3 regions of the Nocardiopsis sp. TRM 82005 genome follow, and region 1 is predicted to be linked to each of the others. Evidence: predicted binding sites of a transcription regulator. Region 1 holds the regulator's gene; each other region holds the start of a gene.
What was found. The regulator LexA, encoded in region 1, represses DNA repair genes until DNA is damaged. The targets are predictions, from matches to a motif close to TCGAACANNTGTTCGA.
Positions count from the first base shown of each region.

Region 1 (7,229 bases):
GAAACGCAGTTCGAGGATCTCGTTGGTCCCGGTGACCATGTACCGGGTGGGAGTCGTCGCCACGACAGCGTTCTGGGCGTCCGTCTCGGCAGTGACATCGTTGGTGTACACGGAGAACGTCTCGTTTTGGGCCGCGCGCCTGACCAGGTCACCGATGGGGATGTGTCCACGGTCCGTCAGCACACGCTGGTCAGCCGGGAAACACGGGTTACTTGCGCTGATCCGTCCGCTTTCTGGCGTGGTGTGCCAGTCCTGGATCGTGCCGTCGTATTGGATGCCCGGGTCGGCGCACTCCCACGCGGCCCTGGCCATGCGGTGGAACAACTCCTTGGCGTCGACGGTGGCGACGACCTCACCGGTGGTCCGGGAGGTCAGGCCGAAGTCGGAACCGGCCTCCACCGCACGCATGAACGCGTCGGAGACCCGGACGGAGTTGTTGGCGTTCTGGTACTGGACGCTGAACATGTCGTCACCGCCCAGGTCGACGTCGAACCCGGCGTCGCGCAGGGCGCGGATCTTGCGCTCCTCGCGGGACTTGGTCTCGACGAACTCCCCGATGTCGGGGTGGTCGACGTCCAGGACGACCATCTTGGCCGCACGGCGGGTGGCACCGCCGGACTTGATGGTCCCGGCCGAGGCGTCGGCACCGCGCATGAAGGAGACGGGGCCCGAAGCGGTGCCCCCCGAGGAGAGCAGCTCCTTGCTGGAGCGGATGCGCGACAGGTTCACACCCGCGCCGGACCCGCCCTTGAAGATGGTCCCCTCCTCCTTGTACCAGTCCAGGATCGACTCCATGGTGTCGTCCACGGACAGGATGAAGCAGTTGTGTACGCGAAGGCTCCCCGAGAGGTACTCACCGCTCTCGGTCTGGATGTCGTAGACCTCCATGGCGCCGAGGTTCTCGATACGTGCGATCTCCAGGCGCTTGGTCTCCTTGGCCGCGAGGCCCGGCCTTCCCAGGCTCTGCTCCAGTTTGAGCGCCTTGCGTTCGTCCAAGAAACCGATCCTGGCGTGGAACGCGTCCCGCTCTCCCAGGGCCTGGATCCCCAACGCCCAAAGATCGTGGCGGTTCTCCCTGGGCTCCGGCTTCCGGCGCACCCGGGAGAAGATTCCGAATCGGAGAAGCAGCTGCTGGACTCCTCTGACCAGCTTCTCGGAGATCATGTCCAGTCCGAGGAGGGTCGAGCTCTCCCGATCGGAGACATAGCCCTCCGCCTGGAAGAGGCTGCGCAGGTATCCGCGCACAACCGGCAGAGGGGCGGTGAACAGGAATTCCGGGACCTCCATATCCGTGCCGCGCACACGCAGTCCCCAGCGCTCAACGAAGTCGCTGAGACAGTTCCCGTAGAGCCTGGTCCGTCGGCAGTCCAGGGTGTCGTCCTGGGTCCTGACACGGGTCTCCTTGCGGTGCACTCCGGGAAGCACGTTGTCCAATGCGGAGGTGACCCACTCCAGTTCCGCTGGCGTAGCGGTCATCGCTTCGATGGTCAAGGACTTGTTCGTGCCCTCGTACCGCCCAACGAATCCGTCGGCCTGGAGCCATCCCGCGAGCGCCGCCTCCGCGACGTCCTGCGAACGGATCTCGGACTCACCGAAGGCCTCGCGCCGGTGCCACTGCACCTTGTCGCCAGGACGGAGTCCCCCCGCAGGAAGGAAGCGTCCTTGGTCGAGTGCGTCCCCGGTCGCCTTCCACACCAGGTGGTCCGACGTGACGTCAAGGGCGTAACCAGCCTTGGTGTGGAGGCGCAGAACATCCTTGACGCCGTTCGCTTTGGTCGCCACGACACGGGTCAGACCGTGCGCGTCGTAGACCTTGGTGCCGACGGCGTCCTTCTCCACGAGTTCGCCGATAGGCACGAGTCCGGCCGGAGTGCTGACCATCGCGTCGTAGGGCTGGCACGCGCTGACCTGCTGCGACGAGGCGGTGCCGACGTTGAACCACACCGGTGAGTTGAAGCTGAACAGCTGGTGGGCGAGGGCGTACTTGAGCTCGTGGTCGAAGACCTCGGCGTCGTCGTCGGAGGCGAAGTAGCCGTGCTCGCGGCCGGTCGCGGTATAGGCGCCGACGACGCGGTCGATGAGCTGCTTGAGACTCCACTCGCGCTCAGGGGTGCCGACCGCGCCACGGAAGTACTTGCTCGCCACGATCTGTGTGGCGTTCATCGACCAGGAGGCGGGGAACTCCACACCGCGCTGTTCGAAGTTGACCGTGCCGTCACGCCAGTTGGTCATGACGACGTCGCGGCGCTCCCATTCCAGGGAGTCGTAGGGGTGAACTCCCGGGGAGGTGAAGACACGCTTCATCTTCATCCCCTTGCGGCTCCCCTTGCCCTTGCGTCCTGTCGGGCCGCTGACGGTTTCCGTCATCGCGGAGTCTCCCCTACCTCGTGGGCACGGCCTGCCGACCGTGCGCGGCGTCCTTCTCGTGGGATGGTGCGGGACCGGACGTGTCCTCCTCCGGGCCCGGCTCGGGGCGGCGCCCCGCCCGCGGTCCGCCCCCCGGCCGCGGGGAGGCGCTACCCGGTGATGCTGGTCCGGGTGTCGGGCTCGGGCTCGCGGTCCCTGCGCAGGCTGGCGATCTCGGACTCGAAGTCGGCGAGGCTCTCGAAGCCGCGGTAGACGCTGGCGAAGTGCAGGTAGGCGACCTCGTCGAGTTCGCGCATCGGGCCGAGGATGGCCAGGCCGATCTCGTGGGCCGGGACCTCGGCCAGACCGCGACCGCGGATCTCCTCCTCGACCTGCTGGCCGAGTTTGGCGAGGGCGTCCTCGGAGACCGGACGGCCCTGACAGGCCCGACGCACCCCGGCGATGATCTTGGTCCGGCTGAAGGGCTCCGTGACCCCGGAGCGCTTGGCGACCATCAGCAGGACGGTCTCCTGGGTGGTGAACCTGCGCTCGCAGACGGGGCAGGACCGGCGGCGCCGGATGGCCGCGCCGTCGTCGGTGGACCTGCTGTCGATCACCCTGGTGTCCGGATGGCGGCAGAACGGACAGTGCACCCTGGTTCACCTGCTTCTCTCACCGAACGACAACCCTTAGGTACCACTAAACCACAACTTCTGGGCAACCGCCTCTGCCGCAACACCAGATGTTGTGGTCGAACTTAGAGGCCTGCGTCGCATGACGCAACCTTGGCAGAGGCGTGTTCCGACACGGTGAGCAACCACACGGCCGCGGGGACGAGGGCGGCGGAAGGACGGGGGCTCGGCACCCGTCGGCTCTCGCGGGGTGCCCGGCGCCGCGGTCCAGGATAGCGCCGATGACCGCCCCGGCCGCGAATCGAGATAGCCCGTGGCACCCGAAACCGCTGCGCCGTCGGGATTTCGGTCGGACCGACAACAGGGAAGATGCCTTCCGCATCCCACCAAAACCAGCCCCGCGGACACGTGTTCGCGCATTTTGGGGACAACGCGGCGTGAACGCGTGTACACACATAAGTACGGGCGGGAAATTGGCCGCGGAAAGGCGCGGAGCAATTGTCCCGTCCTCGAACGCTTGTTTGATATCACCGTGCGCAACGACTAAAGTTGACCCTGATTTCACGCTGGTTTCGCCATCACGCGGACGCCCAGGTCGGCGCGGTCGCGGGCCGACGGTGGCCAGTCACGCAAGCAGGCCCTGATCGAACCGAATGCCGAGGAGGCCCGGCCGTGCCGGAGGAGAATCCCGGAGCCGCAGACACCGCCACCGTTCTCGCACCAGTGGAGAACACGGGCGGGTCCACGCCCGAAGCCCCCAAGCTCACCGCGCGCCAGCAGAGCGTGCTGAACTGCATCCAGCGCTATGTACGGGAGAGGGGCTTCCCCCCGTCCATAAGGGAAATCGGGGAAGCGGTCGGCCTGTCCAGCCCGTCCAGCGTGGCGCACCAGCTCAAGGTGCTCCAGCGCAAGGGCTACCTGCACCGCGACCAGAACCGTCCGCGCGCGGTGGAGCTGCGTACCCCCGGCCGCGTCAGCGGTACGGCCGTGACCCCCGAGGACCTCGACCCCTCGCGTGCCGCGGCCGTACCGCTGATCGGCCGGATCGCCGCAGGTGGTCCGATCCTGGCCGAGGAGTCGGTGGAGGACGTGCTCGCCCTGCCCCGCCAGCTGGTCGGTGAGGGACGCCTGTTCATGCTCACCGTCGTCGGTGACTCGATGACCGACGCCGCGATCGCCGACGGCGACATGGTGGTGGTCCGTCAGCAGCCGGACGCCGACAACGGCGAAATCGTGGCGGCCCTGCTGGACGAGGAGGCGACCGTCAAGGTGCTGCGCCGTGAGGAGAACGGCCACGTGTGGCTGATGCCTCGCAACGAGGCATACGAGCCCATCAACGGTGACGCCGCCACCATCCTCGGTAAGGTCGTCGCGGTCATGCGCCGCGTCTGAGCGTTCCGGCGCATCCCCCGGCCCGTTCCCCCGAACGGTCCGGGGGCGCTTCCCGTTAGGCTGTGGGCGTGTTCACGCCTGCTTCTTCCCCTGCTGCCCGCTGGCGCACCGCGCTGGTCGGCGGAGCCACCGCCGTCCTGCTGTCCACCGCCTGCGCTCCCGCACCGGAGAGCGAGGGGACCGCCGGGGCACCGGGCGCCGGCGGTACCGAACGGGAACTGACCTTCCGGGGCGGCGGGCACGAGGTGTCCGCGAGCTTCCGTGCGCCGGAGGACGTCTCCGGCGGCGTTCCGGGCGCGTTGATCATCTCCGGCAGCGGTCCCACCGACCGCGACGGCAACAGCAGCATGCGCCCCGACGCCAACACCAACTGGAACCTGTCCCGGGTGCTCGCCGACGCCGGGGTCGCCTCACTGCGCTACGACAAGTACGGCAGCGGACCCGGCTTCGAGCCCGCGGCGTCCGAAGGCGAGGCCCAGCCGGTGGATCCGCTGATCTTCGACGAGCAGGTCGCGGCGGCCTACGACGAACTCGTCTCCCAGCCCGAGGTGGACCCCGGGCGTGTGGTGGTCGTCGGGCACAGCGAGGGCGCCCTCTACGCGCTGCGCTCCCACGAGCTCATCGACGGGGAGCACCCTCCCCCCGCCCTGGTGCTGGCCACCCCTCCCGGCACCCGGTACCTGGACCTGATCGACCGGCAGCTCACCGAGCAGGTGCGCATGGCCGAAGGACTGGGACAGATCGAGGAGGGACAGGCCGTCGAGACGCTCTCCGACGCGCGCACCGCACGGGCGGCGATCAGGGCGGGTCGCTCTCTCCGGTCGACGGATATCGACACGGTGAACGTCCAGGGCCTCTACTCCCCGTCGAACGAGGACTTCCTGGCCTTCATGGACTCCTTCGACCCCGTCGAGCTGGGCGAGCAGCTGCCCGAGGACACACCCGTGCTGGTGCTGTGGGGTGAGGAGGACGCCCAGGTCTCCCGCGAGGACGTCGACCGGCTGATGACCGGATTGGAGGACGCCGAGCGCGTCGACATCCCCGGCACCGACCACATCCTCCGCCGCTACGAGGACAAGCCCGGCGCCACCGTCCTGGACGCCGAGCGCCCCTTCGCCGAGGAGGTCTCCCCGGCGCTGGAGGAGTTCTTGGACAGCGCCTGGTAGCCCGCCTCCGCCGCGCGCGACCGGGTACCGCCGCCCGCCCGTCCCCGGCCCGTTACTCCGGCACGGGCTCCGGCAGCGCCTCCACCACGGACAGCGCGAGTTCCTCGGCCCCCGCGGTGATCCGCTCCTCGTCGCCGGGCACGGCCGCGTCATAGCTGGCCGCCGCGCTGTAGCAGGTCTCCAGGTACAGGTTGGACACCCGTGTGCCCACGCAGGAGCTCGTGTACGGCTCGCCCTGGACCCAGGTCACCGCCTCGTCACCGACCCCGTCCAACTCCCGGGTCTCGTGCTGAGAGGTGGTGGTGTCCAGGTTGTCGACGGCCGTCGTGACACCGCCCGGATTCGGTGCGGCCACGATCACCAGCGTGGCGGTGCCCGGAACCGTTTCGCCCGGCCCCTCCGGGGTCGCCCATCGGCACTGCCAGCCCGTCCCGAAGGGGGACTGTGCGCCGCCGACCGACTCCTCGACCTCCATCTCGTACCCGGGAACCAGCTCCCCCAGCGTCTCCGTCTCGGCGAAGGCGCACTCGGGCGCGGACTCGAAGTCGCCCATCTCGGGGCCGTCCCGGTTCACCACGTACCAGATCGCTCCCGCCGCGAGCACGACCAGGACCAGCGCTGCGGCGGTCACGACGACGGTGGCGCACCCCCGGCTCTGTGGCTGGGCGGAGGGCACCACCTCGGGTCCGGGCGGTTGCGGCCCTTGTGGCTGAGGGTTCTGCGGTTGCTGCTGTGGCGGGTACTGCCCTTGGGGCTGCCCCATCCTTTGCGGGTACTGCTGACCCTGCGGCGGCTGCTGGGAGGGCTGGGGCGGCTGACCTGGCGCCTGCTGAGACTGCGGGGACTGCGGGGACTGCGGTGGCTGTCCGGCGTTCTGAGACTGCTGCGGGGGCTGCTGCCCTGGCGGCGGCTGGGGCGGCTGGGAGGTTCCAGGTCGTTCCCCCTGCCCGTGCTCCCGTCCCTGTGGCTGTCGGCCCCGCGGATACCGGGACTCCGGGTACTGGTCGTTCACAAGGCCTCTCCGAGCTGTTCGGCGAACTCCACGGTCAGGTTCCGGGCGTCATCGAAGCCGACCGGTTCGGTACCGGAGCTCCCGGCGTAGGACACACGCACGAGCAGGTTGTCGGTGGGAAAGGCCAGCTCCGCGGTACCGGGCACCTGGCCACGCCATACCTGTCCCTCTCCGGAGGGCAGTTCCACCACATCGCCGCGCACGGGCACCAGGGCGGCGTAGGCCTCCCGCGCCCGCTGGTCGCCGCTGACCGCTTCCTCACCCGTACCGTCGGTGAAACGGGCGGACAGGTCCACGCGCAGCACACCCTGCGAGCCGTCGGACAGCCCGGCGGAGGACCACGAGCACACCGAACTGTCGCCGCCTGGCAGGGGGCCGTGTTCGGAGGTCTCCTGGACCGCGCCGGGTACCAGTCCCGTGACGAGCTCCTCGGAGACCACCCCGCACCCGGGCGCGGCGGTGTGGACGTCACCGCCCTCGGGAACGTCCGGGTCGTCCCCGGCCAGCCACAGACCACCGCCGATCGCGACCGCGGACAGCACCGCCGCACCCGCACCGATCACGGCCACCCGAACGAGGGGACCCACCCGGCCACCGCCTCCCTGTCGGCCGCCGCGCCGACCGCTCTGGGGACGGCGGCCGACTCCAGCGGCCGCCGCCCCCGTACCGGTCAGCCGACGA
Region 1 is NZ_JBWDTQ010000021.1:76,880-84,108, reverse strand. Features, by position in the region: gene AC0T5L_RS17500 (LAGLIDADG family homing endonuclease) at 1-2,367, opposite strand, end outside; gene nrdR (transcriptional regulator NrdR) at 2,517-2,999, opposite strand; gene lexA (transcriptional repressor LexA) at 3,651-4,370, shown strand; gene AC0T5L_RS17485 (alpha/beta fold hydrolase) at 4,439-5,536, shown strand; gene AC0T5L_RS17480 (hypothetical protein) at 5,589-6,215, opposite strand; gene AC0T5L_RS17475 (hypothetical protein) at 6,545-7,135, opposite strand; gene leuS (leucine--tRNA ligase) at 7,219-7,229, opposite strand, start outside.

Region 2 (7,229 bases), on a different contig from region 1:
CTGCGCGGGTTCGCCCGGGTGCGTGTGGAACCGGGGAGCAGCGCCGTGGCCACGGTGTCGTTCGACGTGGACCGGCTCGCCCTGTGGGACACCACCCGGGACCGCTTCGTGGTGGAGGCGGCCCCGCGCGAGGTGCTCGTCGGGCGCTCGGCGACCGACATCCGCGCCACCGCCGCCCTGGACGTGCAAGGCGAGGGCATCCCGCCCCGCGACGCGCTCACCCCCTGGTCGGCGGTGGGCTACGACGACGCACGGGACACGTCGCTGTGCCCGCTCACCCCCGAGCGGGGCGACGCCGTGCGCTCGCGGAAGAAGGGCGCGTGGGCGCTCTTCCGCGACGTCGACCTCGGCGACGGGGCCAGTGGATGCCGTCTGGCGGTGAACGCCGAGCACGCCTGCGTGCTCCGGCTGCGCATGGACGATCCCGAGGACGGGCCGGTCGCCGCCGTCGTCGACGTCCCGGCGGGCGAGGACGGCTACGACTTCGCCGAAGTCGGCGCGGCCGTCGCCGACGCCCGGGGTGTCCGCGACCTCTACCTGGTCTTCGACCGGCCGGGCACGGCTGTGGCGACCCTGGGGTTCACCCGGGCCTGAGAGGAGGTTCAGGCAGGGCCCGGGGCGGTGGGGACGGCCGTGTCCCGGGGCCCGGGCAGGGGCAGCAGCCCGGCGTCGAGTGCGTGGATGATCGCGGTGGCCCCGCCCCGGGCCGCCGCGCTCAGCCCCAAGGACGACAGCTCCACCCGGCAGCCGCCCGCGTCCGGCGCGAACGCGCTCGCCACCGCCTCCGAACGGCAGTTCGGCAGCAGCCACGGCCCCATCGGTACGAAATAGCCGCCCAGTACCACCAGGCCCGGATTGGTGACGTTGATGAGCATGGCCAGGCCTCGGCCCAGCCACGTGCCCGCTCGCTCCAACGCGTCCACGGCCGCCTCCTCGCCGCCGCGGGCGCGCTCGACCGCCACCTCCACCAGCCGGGCGATGTCGTCACCCGAGAGCGGGCGGTCCGGGACCCTGTCGGGGACGGCTCCGCGCAGGATCGCCCCGATTCCGGCCAGTGCCTCCAGACAGCCCCGCCGCCCGCACGCGCACTCCGGCCCGTCCGGGGCCAGCGACAGGTGGCCCACCTCGCCCGCGAACCCGCTGGCTCCGCGCAGCGGTTCTCCGCCGGCCAGCAGACCCGCGCCGATCCCCACCTCGCCGGTCAGGTACACCAGGTCGGCCGCGCCCGCGAACGAGCCCACCCGGTACTCGGCCACAGCGCCCAGGTTCGCGTCGTTGTCCACCCGCACCGGGACGCCCTCCAACCCGGCCTCGCCCAGCAGCTCCGACAACCGGTCGCGCAGTGGTACGTCGCGCCAGCCGAGGTTGGGCGCGTGCGTCACCGTTCCGTCGTCGATCAGCGCCGGGACGGCCACGCTCACCCCCACCACGGTGCGTCCGCTCAGCTCCGGGGCCGTCGCCACCGCGCCCAGGGTGTGCGCGATGCGCCGCGCGCACTCCTCCGCCCCGGCCGAGCTGGCGTCGAAGGGGACGTGGCGGCTGACCAGCTCGCGCTGGAGCAGGTCCACGGCGACCACCGACAGGTAGTCCACGTTGACCTCCAGGCCGACCGCCGCGATCGAGGAGTCGTCCAGGGCCAGCAGCACCCCGGGACGGCCCACCCGCTGCCGGGAGTTGCGTCCCGTCTCCTGGACCAGCCCGCGCGCCATGAGGTCGGCGACCAGACTGGAGACCGTGGTCTTGTTCAACCCGGTGGCCGAGGCGACCGCGGCGCGTGAGCAGGGAGCCAGCTCGCGGACCGTGCGCAGTACGACCCCCAGGTTCGTCTCACGGACCGTCTGGAAGCTCACCGTTCCCGAACCGACTGTCACCTGGTCCCCCTCGTCCTTCGCGACGCGGCACACTGTGTCCGGATCGTACAGGGGCGCCAGGACGCGCTCAGAAAAGCGGTTGCGCCCCACCGGCCCCTTTGATGGGATCCAGGCATGGTGCCCCATGACGTCTTCCGCGACCAGCCGGTCCTCACCGGGGTGAGGGTACGGCTCGAACCGCTCGACGCCGTGACCGGCGAGCACTTCGTCGAACCCATCCTGGCCATGGACCCGGAGGTGCGCCGCCTCACCGGAACCCACCGAAGGTTCACCGAGGAGGAGCTGCGCCGTTGGGCCGCGACCCGTCCCGCACACCACGACCGCGCCGACTGGGTCATCTTCGACCAGGAGGGCGGTGTACCCGTGGGCGAGTGCGCCCTGATCGACCTGGACCCGGACAACGCCAACGTGGGTTACCGGATCGCGCTCAACAGCATGTCCGTCACCGGGAGGGGCTACGGGACCGAGGCCACCGACCTGGTCCTGGAGTACGCCTTCACCGTGGCCGGGCTGCACCGGGTCTCCCTGGAGGTGTTCGCGTTCAACACCGGCGCCCAGAAGTCCTACGCCCGCTCCGGGTTCGTGAGGGAGGGCGTCTGGCGCGAGTACCTGCGCTGGGACGGCGAATGGCACGACGCGGTGCTGATGTCGGTCCTGTCCGGGGAATACGCCCGATCGCGCGCCGCCCGGAACCACCGGAGGGTTCCCGGCCCCGGGCCGCACAGCGGTTAGTCTCGGGCCCATGCCCGTTCCTGACTTCCTCCTCGCACTGCGCCGCCACGTCGGACACGGACTCCTGCCCCTCGTGGGTGTGACAGCGGTGGTGATCGGTGAGGAGGGCGACGTCCTGTTGCACCGGCGCGCCGACGACGGCCGCTGGTCCACGCCCGGCGGCATCCTGGAGCCGGAGGAGGAGCCGGCCCGGGCCGTGGTCCGGGAGGTCTGCGAGGAGACCGGAGTCGTGGTCGAGGTGGAGCGGCTCGTCAGCGTGATCGCCCAGGAGCCCTTCACCTACCCCAACGGCGACCGGGTGCAGTTCCTCGACCTGGCCTTTCGCTGCCGCTCCGTGGGAGGCGCTCCCGACTCCGGCGGAGACGAGACCCTGGACGTGCGCTGGTTCGCTCCGGGATCCCTGCCGGACATGCCCCAGCGCATCCTCGACCGGATCGGATACGCCCGCGAGAACCGTCCGGGCCCCTTCTACGTCGTCTGATCCCGGCCCGGCCGACACGCCGCGGCCAAGGGTCCACCATCCGCCGCCCCGCCTGCCCCTAGGGTGTTCCGCGACCGCCGGGCCCACCTGGGGCCGGGGTCCAGGATTCTTGACTTTCTCGAACTCGAGTTCGATAGGCTGCCCGCGTGAGTCTTCTGAACGAACAGATCGACGTCCGTTCCACCGAGGGCGGGAGTCCCGTACGGTTCACCTGGCGCGGCCGTACCTTCCGGGTGCGCAGGATTATCGGTGACTGGCCCGCGCGCCCCGAGGCGTCCGCCGGCCGCGTCCACATGCTCCGTGTCTCGGCTGAGTCCGACGCCGGCGAGCCCAGCATCGTCGACATCGCCCGGGACGCCGCGTCGGACCGCTGGACCATGCGCCGCCAGTGGAACTAGGTTCTGTTCTCTGGCTCAACCACGAACCAGAGAACAGAACCTAGTCAGCCCCGGTGGTCCCGTACCCGGAGCGGGGTCCTGAGCGGGTGGTTTCCAGGGCCGGTCGCGATGGCCCTGGTCAGAGGAAGACACGGCCGCGCCGGGTGCGGTCGCGCAGAGCCGCCATCCGGCGGGTGTTGCCGGGGTGCCGGACCAGCAGGTGGTACAGCAGCAGCGAGCAGCCCCGGTCGGTGCGCGCCCGGTCCGCCATCTCGCCCATGTTGACCCGTGCGTACAGACGGCCGCCCCCGGCGGGGATCCGTACGGCGTGCGCCCCCTCGGGGACGTGCGCGTAGGCGTGGTTGTCGGCCGTGTACTCCATGGCTCGGGACAGTGCCGCCCCCAGCCCGGGGACCAGGTCCGCCCCCAGGGCCGCCGTCCGCCGCCAGAAACCGGTGTGCCCAGCGGCCACGTGCCCCAGTTGGTGCGCGACCAGGAAGGCCAGGGCCTCCGGATCGCGGATCCTGCCGTCCGGCCCGAACAGCTCGTCCGACAGCACCAGGTACCGGCGTAGTCCGTGCCCGGCGGCGTCCGTCCCCCAGCGCCGCCATCCCACACGCACGTACGCCTCCGGAGTCCGGGACAGCCCCATCCCGGCGGCCAGCGACACCACCGTCCGGTACGCCTCGGGAAACTGCGTGGGCGAGATCTTCACCGACTCCGCCCTGCGCCGGGCGTACAGCAGCCCCCGCACCTTCCAGCACACGGCGGGCACCGCGGCCGCGGCGGCGGCCGCCCACACCCACGACCCGGTCGCGGACCACACCGCGTGGACCAGACCGGAGGCCATCAGCAGGGTCACGAGCACGCACACGGCCAGCAGCGGCGCCTCCCACGGGTGCGCGGGCGCCGGGACGAGTTCCTCATCGGCGTCGAGTGCGTACAGCTCCCCGGAGTGGCCGAACGGGGAGGGGCGGGTGTGCGTACTCGGACCGGGTCCCGTGGCACATCCGTGTACGCAGTGGACCGAACAGGCGGCGGCACGTTCCTCCGGCGGCGTCGCTTGGGACATCCTGCCTCCCCTCGGAGCGCGGCGGTCTGCGTAACAGCGGGGGATGACTACTGCCTGTACACAAATATTACTTTCCACTGCTCTGGGGATGGAGTTGGCGCGCGACGGCGTGTCCGGAACTCCCACACCGTCCTCCAGGTAGGAGTCGGCGTGCCGTCATCGCCGGAGTGCTTCCGTTGCCGGGCCCTTCCTCCGCCGCCCATCACCCGGCGTGACCGTCAGCGCGGCCGCTCGTACTGGCGCAGCTCCTCGGCGAGCACGTCCAGAAAGCGGTCCACCTGCGCGGGGTCGTATCCCGGCCGCGCGCGCGTGGTGGCGAACTGGACCCTCTCCACCTCGGCGGCGGTGAGGGTCGCCCGGTCCGGACGCCCCTGTTGGAGCACCTCCAGCGTGAGCTCGGCGCGGTCCAGGAAGTCGTCGACCTCCTGTTCGTTGTAGCCCGTGGTCAGCCGGGTCGTGGCGAACTGCTGCTCCCGGATGTCCCTGGGGCTCATCCCGGAGCGCCGCGGCGGCCGGGGCTGCTGACCGGGCGGCTCCGCCCCGGGCTGGTGCTGAGGCCCGCGGCGCTCCTGGGCCAGCGAGGAGGCGTCCGGCTCACCGGGAGCGCCCGCCTCGCCGGGCTCGGGCGGCAGGGGTGGCGGCTGCTGCTGGCCGTGGGGCCTCCCGAGGCCGCGACCGGCCAGGTCGGCGACCACGACGTCGAGGAAGTCGTCGACCTCGTCCTCGCGGTATCCCGGACTCAGCCTCGTGGTGCGAAACCGCGAGTTGCGCACCTCATCGGCTGTGAGGAGGGGGCCGGTGCGCGGCCCGCCCTCCAGGGCGACGAGCGTCGCCTCGATCCGGTCGAGAAGTTCGTCGACGTCCTCCTCGTTGTAGCCCGGGCGCAGACGCACCGTATGGAACTTCTTTTCGCGGATGTCCGCCGGTGTCAGAGGCATGGTCCCCATTGTGCAGTTCCGAGGTTCTCGGGGCGGTTATCCCCGGGCCGTGTGCGACCCGGCGTCGTCAAGCCGTTCCGCGAGGTCGGACAGGGCGTGGGAGACCTGGTTGCGGTCGTATCCGCGCAGGACCACGTCCAGGGGGGCCGTCCGAAGCTCCTCCGCGGTGACGGGCTCCGGCTTCTGCCCGTCGGGCGGTTCGGTGACCGGCATCGCCGTGTCGGTGAAGGCCGGGGTGCCGGTGAGCGCGGCCAGGGTGAGGTTGACGCGGTCGAGGAGGTCCTCCACCTGGCGGCGGTGGAAGCCGCGCAGGACCACGTCGAAGCCGGGCGGGGGTTGAGGGGAAGGGGATGTCATGGTCGCATTATGCCCACGGAGGGTGGCCTCCGCCATAGCCACGGGCGTTCGTGTCCGGGTGCGGACGTTCATGTCGGCCTCATCGCCGCATGAGGTAGGCGGCCAATCCGCGGGCGACGGCGTCGGCGGCCTGTTCCCGCCACTCGGAGTCCTCCATGAGCGCGGCGTCCTCGGTGTTGCGCATGTTCCCCGCCTCCAGGAACACCTTGGGAACGGTGGACATGTTCAGCCCGCCCAGGTCGGTGCGCTCGTCCAGGCCCTCGTCGGCGAGGTAGTCGGCGTAGGGGACGTCGCTCCCCTCCAGGTATTCGCGGTGGACGTCCTCGGCGAGTAGCCGGGAGGGCGCCACGATGTCCTCGGTGAAGCCGCTGACCTCGCCGGGCATGATCACGTGGAAGCCGCGCCCGGACTCGGGGCCGCCGTCGGCGTGGACGGACAGCGCGGCGTCCGCCTCCAGCTCGTTACCGATCTCCGCGCGCTCGTTGATGCACGGCCCGACACTGTCGTCGTCCTCACGGGTGAGGACGACGGTGGCGCCGTCGTCCTCCAGCCTCTCCTTGATCAACTGGGACAGGTCCCAGTTGAACTCGTGCTCGCTGTACCCGTCCGCGGTCTCCGCGCCGACGGTGTCACAGGCCTTCTGGGCCGGCCCCGCGGGGACCATGGCGCTGATCTCGTCGGGGGCGGAGGCGTTGCCGCCGTTGTGACCGGGGTCGATGACGACGATCCGGGTGGCGAGGGGGCCGTCACCGCCGGACGCGCCGCCGTCCTCGTCGGGGGCGCCGTCCCCGGGCGGGTCGGTACCGTCCTCGGGGCCGGGAAGCGGCGGGGCCGCCGTGGGGTCGGTGCCGGGCGGCGCTCCGGCCGGTGCCGAACAGGCGGCGGTGAGGAACAGGAACGAGGAGGCGAGGCACAGGGCGCGGATGGCGCGGCTCCGGGGCCTTGGCGGTACGGAGACGGGCATGCCCACAACCTAGCCGCTCACGGTGCCCATGGCGTACCTCCGTCAGGGGCAGGCCCGGGAAGCGCGTTCGGCGGGGCACGCAGCCTTTTGCCCCGTGGGTTATCGGGGATGGCGGAGGCTATTCCAGATACATTTCCATGCGACCATACTTATTGGTAAGACGCTTGACTTGGCGTCTGGTTTACCGGCCCGGGAAAACTTTCCCCAAGCGAATGGGATTGTTGCCCGGGGTGACAGAAGGGCTGCTGTGATCCTTTTGTTACGCCATTTGGTGGGATTTCCCCTTTGGTCCGTGTAGGATCCTGCCCAGGAAATGGGACGTGATTGCGACTCGGCTCCGCGAGACCCCTCCGTTCTGTGGTCGCGGCCTTGTCCGCCCGTTTTCGCTGGTGGTGGGCTTCTGTATGCCTCCGCCGTCCCCATCCGACCCTGGTTCG
Region 2 is NZ_JBWDTQ010000005.1:224,904-232,132, reverse strand. Features, by position in the region: gene AC0T5L_RS03590 (glycoside hydrolase family 3 C-terminal domain-containing protein) at 1-594, shown strand, start outside; gene AC0T5L_RS03585 (ROK family transcriptional regulator) at 603-1,871, opposite strand; gene AC0T5L_RS03580 (GNAT family N-acetyltransferase) at 1,986-2,603, shown strand; gene AC0T5L_RS03575 (NUDIX domain-containing protein) at 2,614-3,084, shown strand; gene AC0T5L_RS03570 (DUF6504 family protein) at 3,231-3,482, shown strand; gene AC0T5L_RS03565 (M48 family metallopeptidase) at 3,601-4,533, opposite strand; gene AC0T5L_RS03560 (DivIVA domain-containing protein) at 4,752-5,480, opposite strand; gene AC0T5L_RS03555 (hypothetical protein) at 5,508-5,828, opposite strand; gene AC0T5L_RS03550 (N-acetylmuramoyl-L-alanine amidase) at 5,908-6,792, opposite strand.
Region 2: the regulator LexA is predicted to act here: its motif matches at 3,203-3,218, upstream of AC0T5L_RS03570 (DUF6504 family protein).

Region 3 (7,229 bases), on a different contig from region 1:
GTGAGCGCCAGGCCCGCATCCTCAAGGCCGAAGGCGCCCGCCAACAGGCCATCCTGGAGGCCCAGGGCGACCAGCAGGCCGCCATCCTGCGCGCCGACGGTGAGGCACAGGCGGTCGAGCGCGTGTTCCAGGCCGTGCACGCCAACAACGCCGACTCCAAGCTGCTCGCCTACAAGTACCTGGAGACCCTGCCGAGTCTGGCTCAGGGCGAGGGCAACACCTTCTGGGTGATCCCGGGCGAGCTCACCGAGGCGGTCAAGAACGTCTCGCACGCCTTCTCCGGGGACGCCGCGGAGTCCACACCCTCCACGGAGAAGGGGACGGACGAGAAGACACCGGCTGGCCCGGCGCAGCTCGCCGGTCCCGACCCCGCCCGGTCCTCCTCGGCCAGGGCGGCCACGGAAGCCGCCGAGGCCGCTGAACGGGCGGTCGCCGACGCACGCGACGACGTCCGACGGGCCGGGGCGAAGTCGGGAGGGACACCGGAACCGCGCGAGGAGGGCTAGAGCCCGCTGGGTGAGCTCCCTCCCCGACCCGTGCCCGGAGGACGCCGGGCTCAGACCAGCAGCAGCTTGCCGGTGCTTTTGCGCGAGGCCAGGTCGCTCTGGGCGTGTCCGGCGTCGGACAGCGGGTGGCGGCCGCCGATCCGCACGTCCAGACGGCCCGACTCCACCAGTGCGAACAGGTCGCGGGCCCGGCCCAGCAGTTCCTCGCGGTCGGCCACGAAGTGGGCCAGCGAGGGCCTGGTCAGGTACACCGAACCGGCGGAGTTGAGCCGCTGCGGATCCACCGGGGCCACCTCGCCGGAGGACTGTCCGAACAGGGCCAGCACACCGCGCGGGCGCAGCGAGGCCAGGCTGGCGTCGAAGGTGTCCCTGCCCACGCCGTCGTAGACCGCGGTCACTCCCCGCCCTCCGGTGAGGTCGCGTACCGCCTCGGCCACGGGGGTCTCGGTGTAGCGGAGGACCTCGTCCGCGCCCGCCTCGCGCGCGATGCGCTCCTTCTCCTCGGTGGACACCGTGCCGATGACGCGCGCGCCGCGCTCCTTGGCCAGCTGGGTGATCAGCAGCCCGGTGCCGCCCGCCGCCGCGTGTACCAACACGGTGTCGTCCTCGGACACCGGGTGCACCGAGCGGACGAGGTAGTGGGCGGTCATGCCCTGTAGGAGCAGAGCGGCGGCCTGGTCGGTGGAGACCGCGTCCGGGACGGGGACGACCAGCGACGCCCTGACCACGGCCCTGTCGGCGTAGGCGCCGGGGGCCATCGCCCAGCCGACCCGCTGCCCGACGGACAGGTCGGTGACGCCGTCGCCGACGGCGGCGACCACACCGGCGGCCTCCATCCCCGGGACGTAGGGGAGCGGAACGTCGTACAGGCCGCTGCGCTGGTAGACGTCGATGAAGTTGACCCCGCGTGCGGCCACGTCGATCAGAACCTCGCCGGGTCCGGGCACGGGGTCGGCCGTCTCGGTCAGCCGCAGTACTTCGGGTCCGCCGTTTTCCTCGATGACGATGGCGCGCATGGGTCCACTGCTCCTTCCGGGTCCGTTCCCGGCATCATGCCAGTCCGGCTCCGAGGTCCGCCATGGCCGGGTGGTCCCTTCCCGTCACCTCTCCTCTTCGATGATCTGGTCGATGAAGAACTCGGTGAAGAGCGCCCCGAGCGGTTCGTTGCCCGGGCCCCGCCGGGTCACGACGCCGGTCCGGCGCCGGTCCTCCACGTCCTCGGCGGTGTCGGGAAGGGGATCCTCGTCCACCGTGGTCATGGCGTGCTCGTCGTTGACCCACATGGACAGCTCCATGCTGTCCTCGTCCTCGTCGTAGTCGCAGGCCAGGGTGACGGTGTTGGCGACCACGTCGCCGGAGTCGAACCCGAGGGGGTCGTCGGCCTGATAGCCGTACTCCTCGCGTACCGACTCCTCGAAGAGGGGGTAGGGCTCGTAGCCGGAGACGTCGGTGGTCTCCGCCAGGATGCTGTCGCCCTCCGTCTCACTCATGCGGCGGATCGACGCGCCCTGGCCGTCGTAGCGCAGCAGGGCCTCGTACTGGCTGCGGCCGTCCTCGCCGTCGTTGTCCCAGCAGCGGACACCGAACAGGGCCTGCCCGGGCCCCGCGGCCACGTACGCGCTGGTCTCGACCAGGACCCTGGGAGGCAGCACGTCGTCCCGGTTCAGGGACACGACCTCACCGCGGCTGGGCTGGTCCTCGGGATCGAGCGTGACCATGAGGCCGCGCTGCTCGGCCCAGTACCCGTCGGATTCCTCCGCCTCGTAGGTGCTGCCGATCCAGCCGGGGTCGGAACTGAAGTCGGTGTTGTAGAGGGAGACGATGTTCTCCGGAACCGCTGGCGCCCTGTTCAGCAGAACCACGGCTCCGACGGCGGCCACCAGGACCACCGCGCCCGCGGCGGCTCCGATCACCGCCATCCGCCTGCGGCCGCCTCTGGGAGGTGTGCCGCCGGGCTGGCCGGGAGGCCGCCCCGGACCGCCGGGGACCCCGGGACCGCCGGGACCGGAGGCGAAGGCGGGCTGGCCCTGCGGCGGCGACGGGTACCCGCCTTGCATCTGCTGTGCCGGAGGCGGGTGTCCGCCGGAGGGGCCGTAGTGGGCGGGGGCCGGCTGCCCGTGGCCGTGCGCCCGCCCCGGGCCCTGGGGCGGGTATCCGCCGTACGGCGTTCCGCCGGGCGGGAACCCCTGGCCGCCGGACTGCTGTTCCAAGCGCGGCGGTTGCGGCTGCGGGGCCGTGGGGGGCATCTGGGCGGGTCGCTGCGCCTGGGTGGACTGCGGGTGCGGCGGATTGCGGGTCCGGGCGGGCTGACCGCCGGGCGGTGTCGTCACGCCCTGCTGAGGTCCGCTCGGTGCCTGGTGGGTGGATGCCTCGGCCTGGTTCTCGGTGTTCTGCGGCGGCTGTCCGGGGACCGGGGCGCTGCTCGGCGGGGCCCACGAGGTGATGATGCTGCGGCTCACCTCGGACTCCTCCGGGTCCTTCTGCCCGGTCAGCCGGGCCAGGAGCTGCTTGGAGGTGGGGCGGTTCTCCGGCTTCTTGTCCAGGGCCGAGCCGACCAGGTCGTGCAGGCTCGGATCCAGGCCCTCCAGGCGCGGCGGCGCCGAGGAGATGTTGTGCAGGACGGCGGGCACCGTGGCTGCGTCGAAGGGGGCCGAACCGGTCCCGGCGAACGCCACCAGGCAGCCCCACGCGAAGATGTCGGCGGCCGCCGTGGCGTTCTGGCCCAGGATCAGCTCCGGCGCCATGTAGGAGGGGGTGCCCATGAGCTGGCTGGAGCGGGTGACCGCGCCCCCGGAATCGTCCAGGGCGCGGGCGATGCCGAAGTCGATGACCTTGGGGCCGACCGGGGACAGCAGCACGTTCGCGGGTTTGAGGTCGCGGTGGATCACCCCGGACCCGTGGATGGCGGTGAGCGCCGCGGCCACGCCCATGGCCAGGCTCTCCAGGGTGCCGCCCGCCATCGAGCCGTCCGCGCGGACGGCCTCGTCCAGGTTCGGGCCCGGTACGTACTCCGAGACGATGAAGAGGGGTTCGCCCTCCAGCCGCGCGTCGATCACTCCGGCGGTGGAGAAGCGGGCCACGCGGCGGGCCGACTCGACCTCACGGGCGAAGCGGAGCCGGAAGGACTCGTCGTCGGCCAGGTCGGGGTGGATGAGCTTGACGGCGACGGAACGGTCGGAGGCGTCCTTGGCGAGGTAGACGGTCCCCATGCCGCCCCGTCCGAGACGACTCACGATGCGGTAACCGTCGAGTTCGCGCGGATCCCCCGCGCGCAGGGGTTTGCCGCTCTGGTGCCCGTTCGACGTCACAGTTGGGGGTCCCTCATATGAATCGTGGAGTTCGCGCCTGACAGCGTACCGATACCGACACGCCTGCGCGTTCTGGTCTGACTGGTCCTTCGGGGTTCCCCGGCGGGGCCGGGACTCGTGGTGCGGGGACTCGTGGTGCGGGGGCTCGGGGCGGCGCGAAGGCGCGCCGGGGGTCAGTCGGGGTGGATTTCGTGGAGGCGGAAGGTCTCGAACAGTACGCCGATGGGCTGGCCGCTGGAACCGGGGTTCTGCGCGAGGCCGTAGCGGCGGACGAGGGCCTCTCCGACGGTGTCCTCGGAGACCGCCTCCTCGTCCAGCGCCCGCACCACGAGCCCGTCGTTGACCCACAGGGACAGCCGCATGGCGGGCGGGTCATCGTCCTCTCCCCCAACGTACTCGCAGGCGAACTTGAGGTTGTTGGCGACCTGTTCCCCCGCCTCGGATCCCGTGCCCTCGGTGCTTCCCTCCAGAACGGGATAGGGGGTGAAGCCGGAGACGCCGATGTTGCGCTCCAGGTCCTCGTGGGACTCGGAACCGGCCGACCACTTGCGGATCACCGCCTGCTCACCGTTGAAGCGGACCGCCCCCTCGTAGGAGACCTGCTGGACCGGGTCGTCCGAGGGGCCGTAGGTGTCCCAGCATTGCAGGGCGAACTCGGCCTGTCCGTACCCCAGGACCACGCGGGCGTCGGCCTCTCCCATGATCTGTTCGGGGATCTCGGTGGTCAGGGCCGGAGCCCAGACCGAGGTCCGCGCGTACTCGTGGACCTGCGGATCGCGGACCAGCATGACGCCGTCCTGCTCGGCCCAGTACCCGTTCTCCTCCCGGATCCCGGGAAGGTAGGAGCCGAGCCCGTCCCAGTCCGGTCTCCTCTCGAAGCCGTACGCCAGGATGCCGGAGGTGTCGGTGGGAGGACCGTCGTCGGTGAGCCGGAGGGTGGTGTACCCGACGGCCAGGACCAGTGCCGCGGCGGCAGCGGCGGCGGCGATGACGGGCCCGCGGCGCCCGCGCGTTGGCGCCGCGGGCCCGGGGCGGCCTTCCGGGCCGGTGGGGCCTTCGGGGCGGCGCGGGCTGCCACTGTGCGACATGGGGGACCTCACGGTTTCCGGTGGGGCGAGCCGCTCAGCGTACCCACCCGCGCTGTGCACGCGGAGTGTGGGGCGGCGGCCTCGTGCTCACATGAGGGGATGCGGCTCGGCCCGAAACAGTTCCACGGGAGCACTGGTTTCGCTAGGATCAGAACACACGTTCGAATATCTGTCCGAGTCTTCCCCCGGGCGGGTGTCCCGGTGGCGTGCGCCGGGACGGTCAGGAGACGGATGATGCTGAGGGGAAGTGTCGTGGGACGGTACTACGGGGCGGAGGTCACCGTGGCCGAGGACGATGGGCGCCCGGCCCGGTTCACGTGGAACGGCAGGGTGTACGGGGTGCGCAGGATCCTCGAACACTGGGTCACCCTGCGCATGGACTGGACGCCGGCGCATGAGCCCCAGGTGCCCGAACGCAGGCATTGGAGGGTGGAGGCCGGTACGGCGCGTTCGCAGGGGGTGTACGAGCTGCGCCACGACACGGCGACCGGCAGGTGGCTGCTGTCCCGGGTGTGGGGATAGCACCGAGACGAAGGGGCGGCGGGCGGGGACCGCTGGTCGCGGCCGCGGGTTCCCGGCTGTGTCCGCTTCCTCCGCCGCGTTCGCCAGGGGAGGGGCGGGCGCCGCGGGCCATGAGGCGGTCCCCCGACGCGTCGTCACGGTGCCGGTCCGGGGTCTGCCGGTCCGCCGCGTGCCCGCGGCCTCCGGAGCACCTCCCGTCGCGCGCCACGCCCTGAGAGGTGGTCGGCCTTCGGGATCAGACCAGGTCGGCGGGCAGGAGGCTGTACACGGCCAGGTCGGCGCGGCCCTCGTGCAGCGGCATCGCGCTGCGCTCGACGCCTTCGAAGCTGAACCCGGACCGCTCCGCGACCCGGCGCGAGCCGGTGTTGCCGGTGGCGGCCTTGATCTCCACCCGCTGGAAGCTCTGGCTGACGGCCCAGCGAGAGACGGCCACGGCCGCCTCGGTCGCGTATCCATGACCGCGGCCCCAGGGCGAGACCCAGTAGCCGATCTCAGTGGTCATCGCGGACCACAGGACGCGCACCAGGCCCACCGAGCCCACCAGCCGCCCGGTCTCCTGCTCCACCATGGCCCACTGCTGCCCCTCACCGTTGGTGCGCATACCGGGAGCCGCCTCGCGGCACCAGACCTCGGCCTCCTCACGGGTGTAGGGCGCGCCGGGGCGGGGGAGGGGGAGCCACTTCTGGAGCTCGGCGTCGGTACAGGTGGCGTACACATCGTCGATGTCGTCCTCGACGAAAGCGCGTAGCCGCAGGTGCTCAGTCTCCAGGATCACGGACGGCAGGATCGGTCTGCTCTGGGTGGTGGTCACGCCGGGGTCTCTCCCATCACTTCAGGGTGCGCTCACAATACGCGCAGAACAGATGGTTCGGCACCCGTTCTTCCTACCCGGAGCGGGTGGGGGCGGTCCCGCGACGGTGCTCGTGGAAACCCGTACGAAAACCGCGGTACCGCGGTTCCCGTACGGATCCGCCGGGGGTGCCCGTAGGCGCTCAGGCCAGGCCGGAGGCGACTCGCTGGCGGACGGTGGTGTCGAACACCTCCGCGAAGGCGTTGCCCGGACACTCGGTCGCCAGCCAGTCACGGTGCCGCGAGAGCGCGTCGCCCGGGGTAGCCGCTCCGGTATCGGGGTTCACGTACTCGATTCGCTCGGCCGGGTCCACGCCGGTCACCGCGCACAGCAGGCGCAGTACGCCGACCAGGGCGTCCAGCGCGGCTTGTGTGGGAAGCTCGTCGGTGAAGTCGCCGAGCAGGCACACGCCCACGTTGCCGTGGTTGAACCCGTAGACGTGCCCGGCGGTCACCGCGCGGGCCCGTCCCGGCACCGGCGGCCCGGAGAAGACCGGCACGCGGTCCCCGCCGGAGTGGCGGCCCTCGTAGACCGCCCCGTCGGGGTCGATGAGCACGTGGTAGCCGATGTCGCCCCAAGCCTGCTGTACCGCGTGCAGGTGGTACACCGCCCGCACGTCCGCCGCGTGGTCGTCCCCGGTCGGTATCGCGGTGTGGTGCACGGTCAGCGCCTGCACCGGGTGGAACCGGGCCTCCCACAGATCTTCGCCCTCGTCGTCGAAGCGCCAGGACTCGTCGGCGCCCCAGCCCGCGCGGGTACGGAACGGGAGCGCGGCCAGACCGCTCGGCGCGGAGGAGTCCGGAGGCAGCCACATCTGTTCGGGGCCGCCGAAACGCAGCCCTTCTCCGTCACTCAGGTTCACGGCCGCGGTCTCCCCCCTCGAACGCGCCTCGTAGCCTGTGGCGCCCTTCGGCGCCCGCACCAGTGCGGCCGCGACCGGTTCCCGGTCGTCGCG
Region 3 is NZ_JBWDTQ010000034.1:46,519-53,747, reverse strand. Features, by position in the region: gene AC0T5L_RS24100 (SPFH domain-containing protein) at 1-506, shown strand, start outside; gene AC0T5L_RS24095 (quinone oxidoreductase family protein) at 557-1,522, opposite strand; gene AC0T5L_RS24090 (serine/threonine-protein kinase) at 1,607-3,814, opposite strand; gene AC0T5L_RS24085 (hypothetical protein) at 3,988-4,902, opposite strand; gene AC0T5L_RS24080 (DUF6504 family protein) at 5,134-5,424, shown strand; gene AC0T5L_RS24075 (GNAT family N-acetyltransferase) at 5,660-6,235, opposite strand; gene AC0T5L_RS24070 (peptidoglycan recognition protein family protein) at 6,417-7,229, opposite strand, start outside.
Region 3: the regulator LexA is predicted to act here: its motif matches at 5,052-5,067, upstream of AC0T5L_RS24080 (DUF6504 family protein).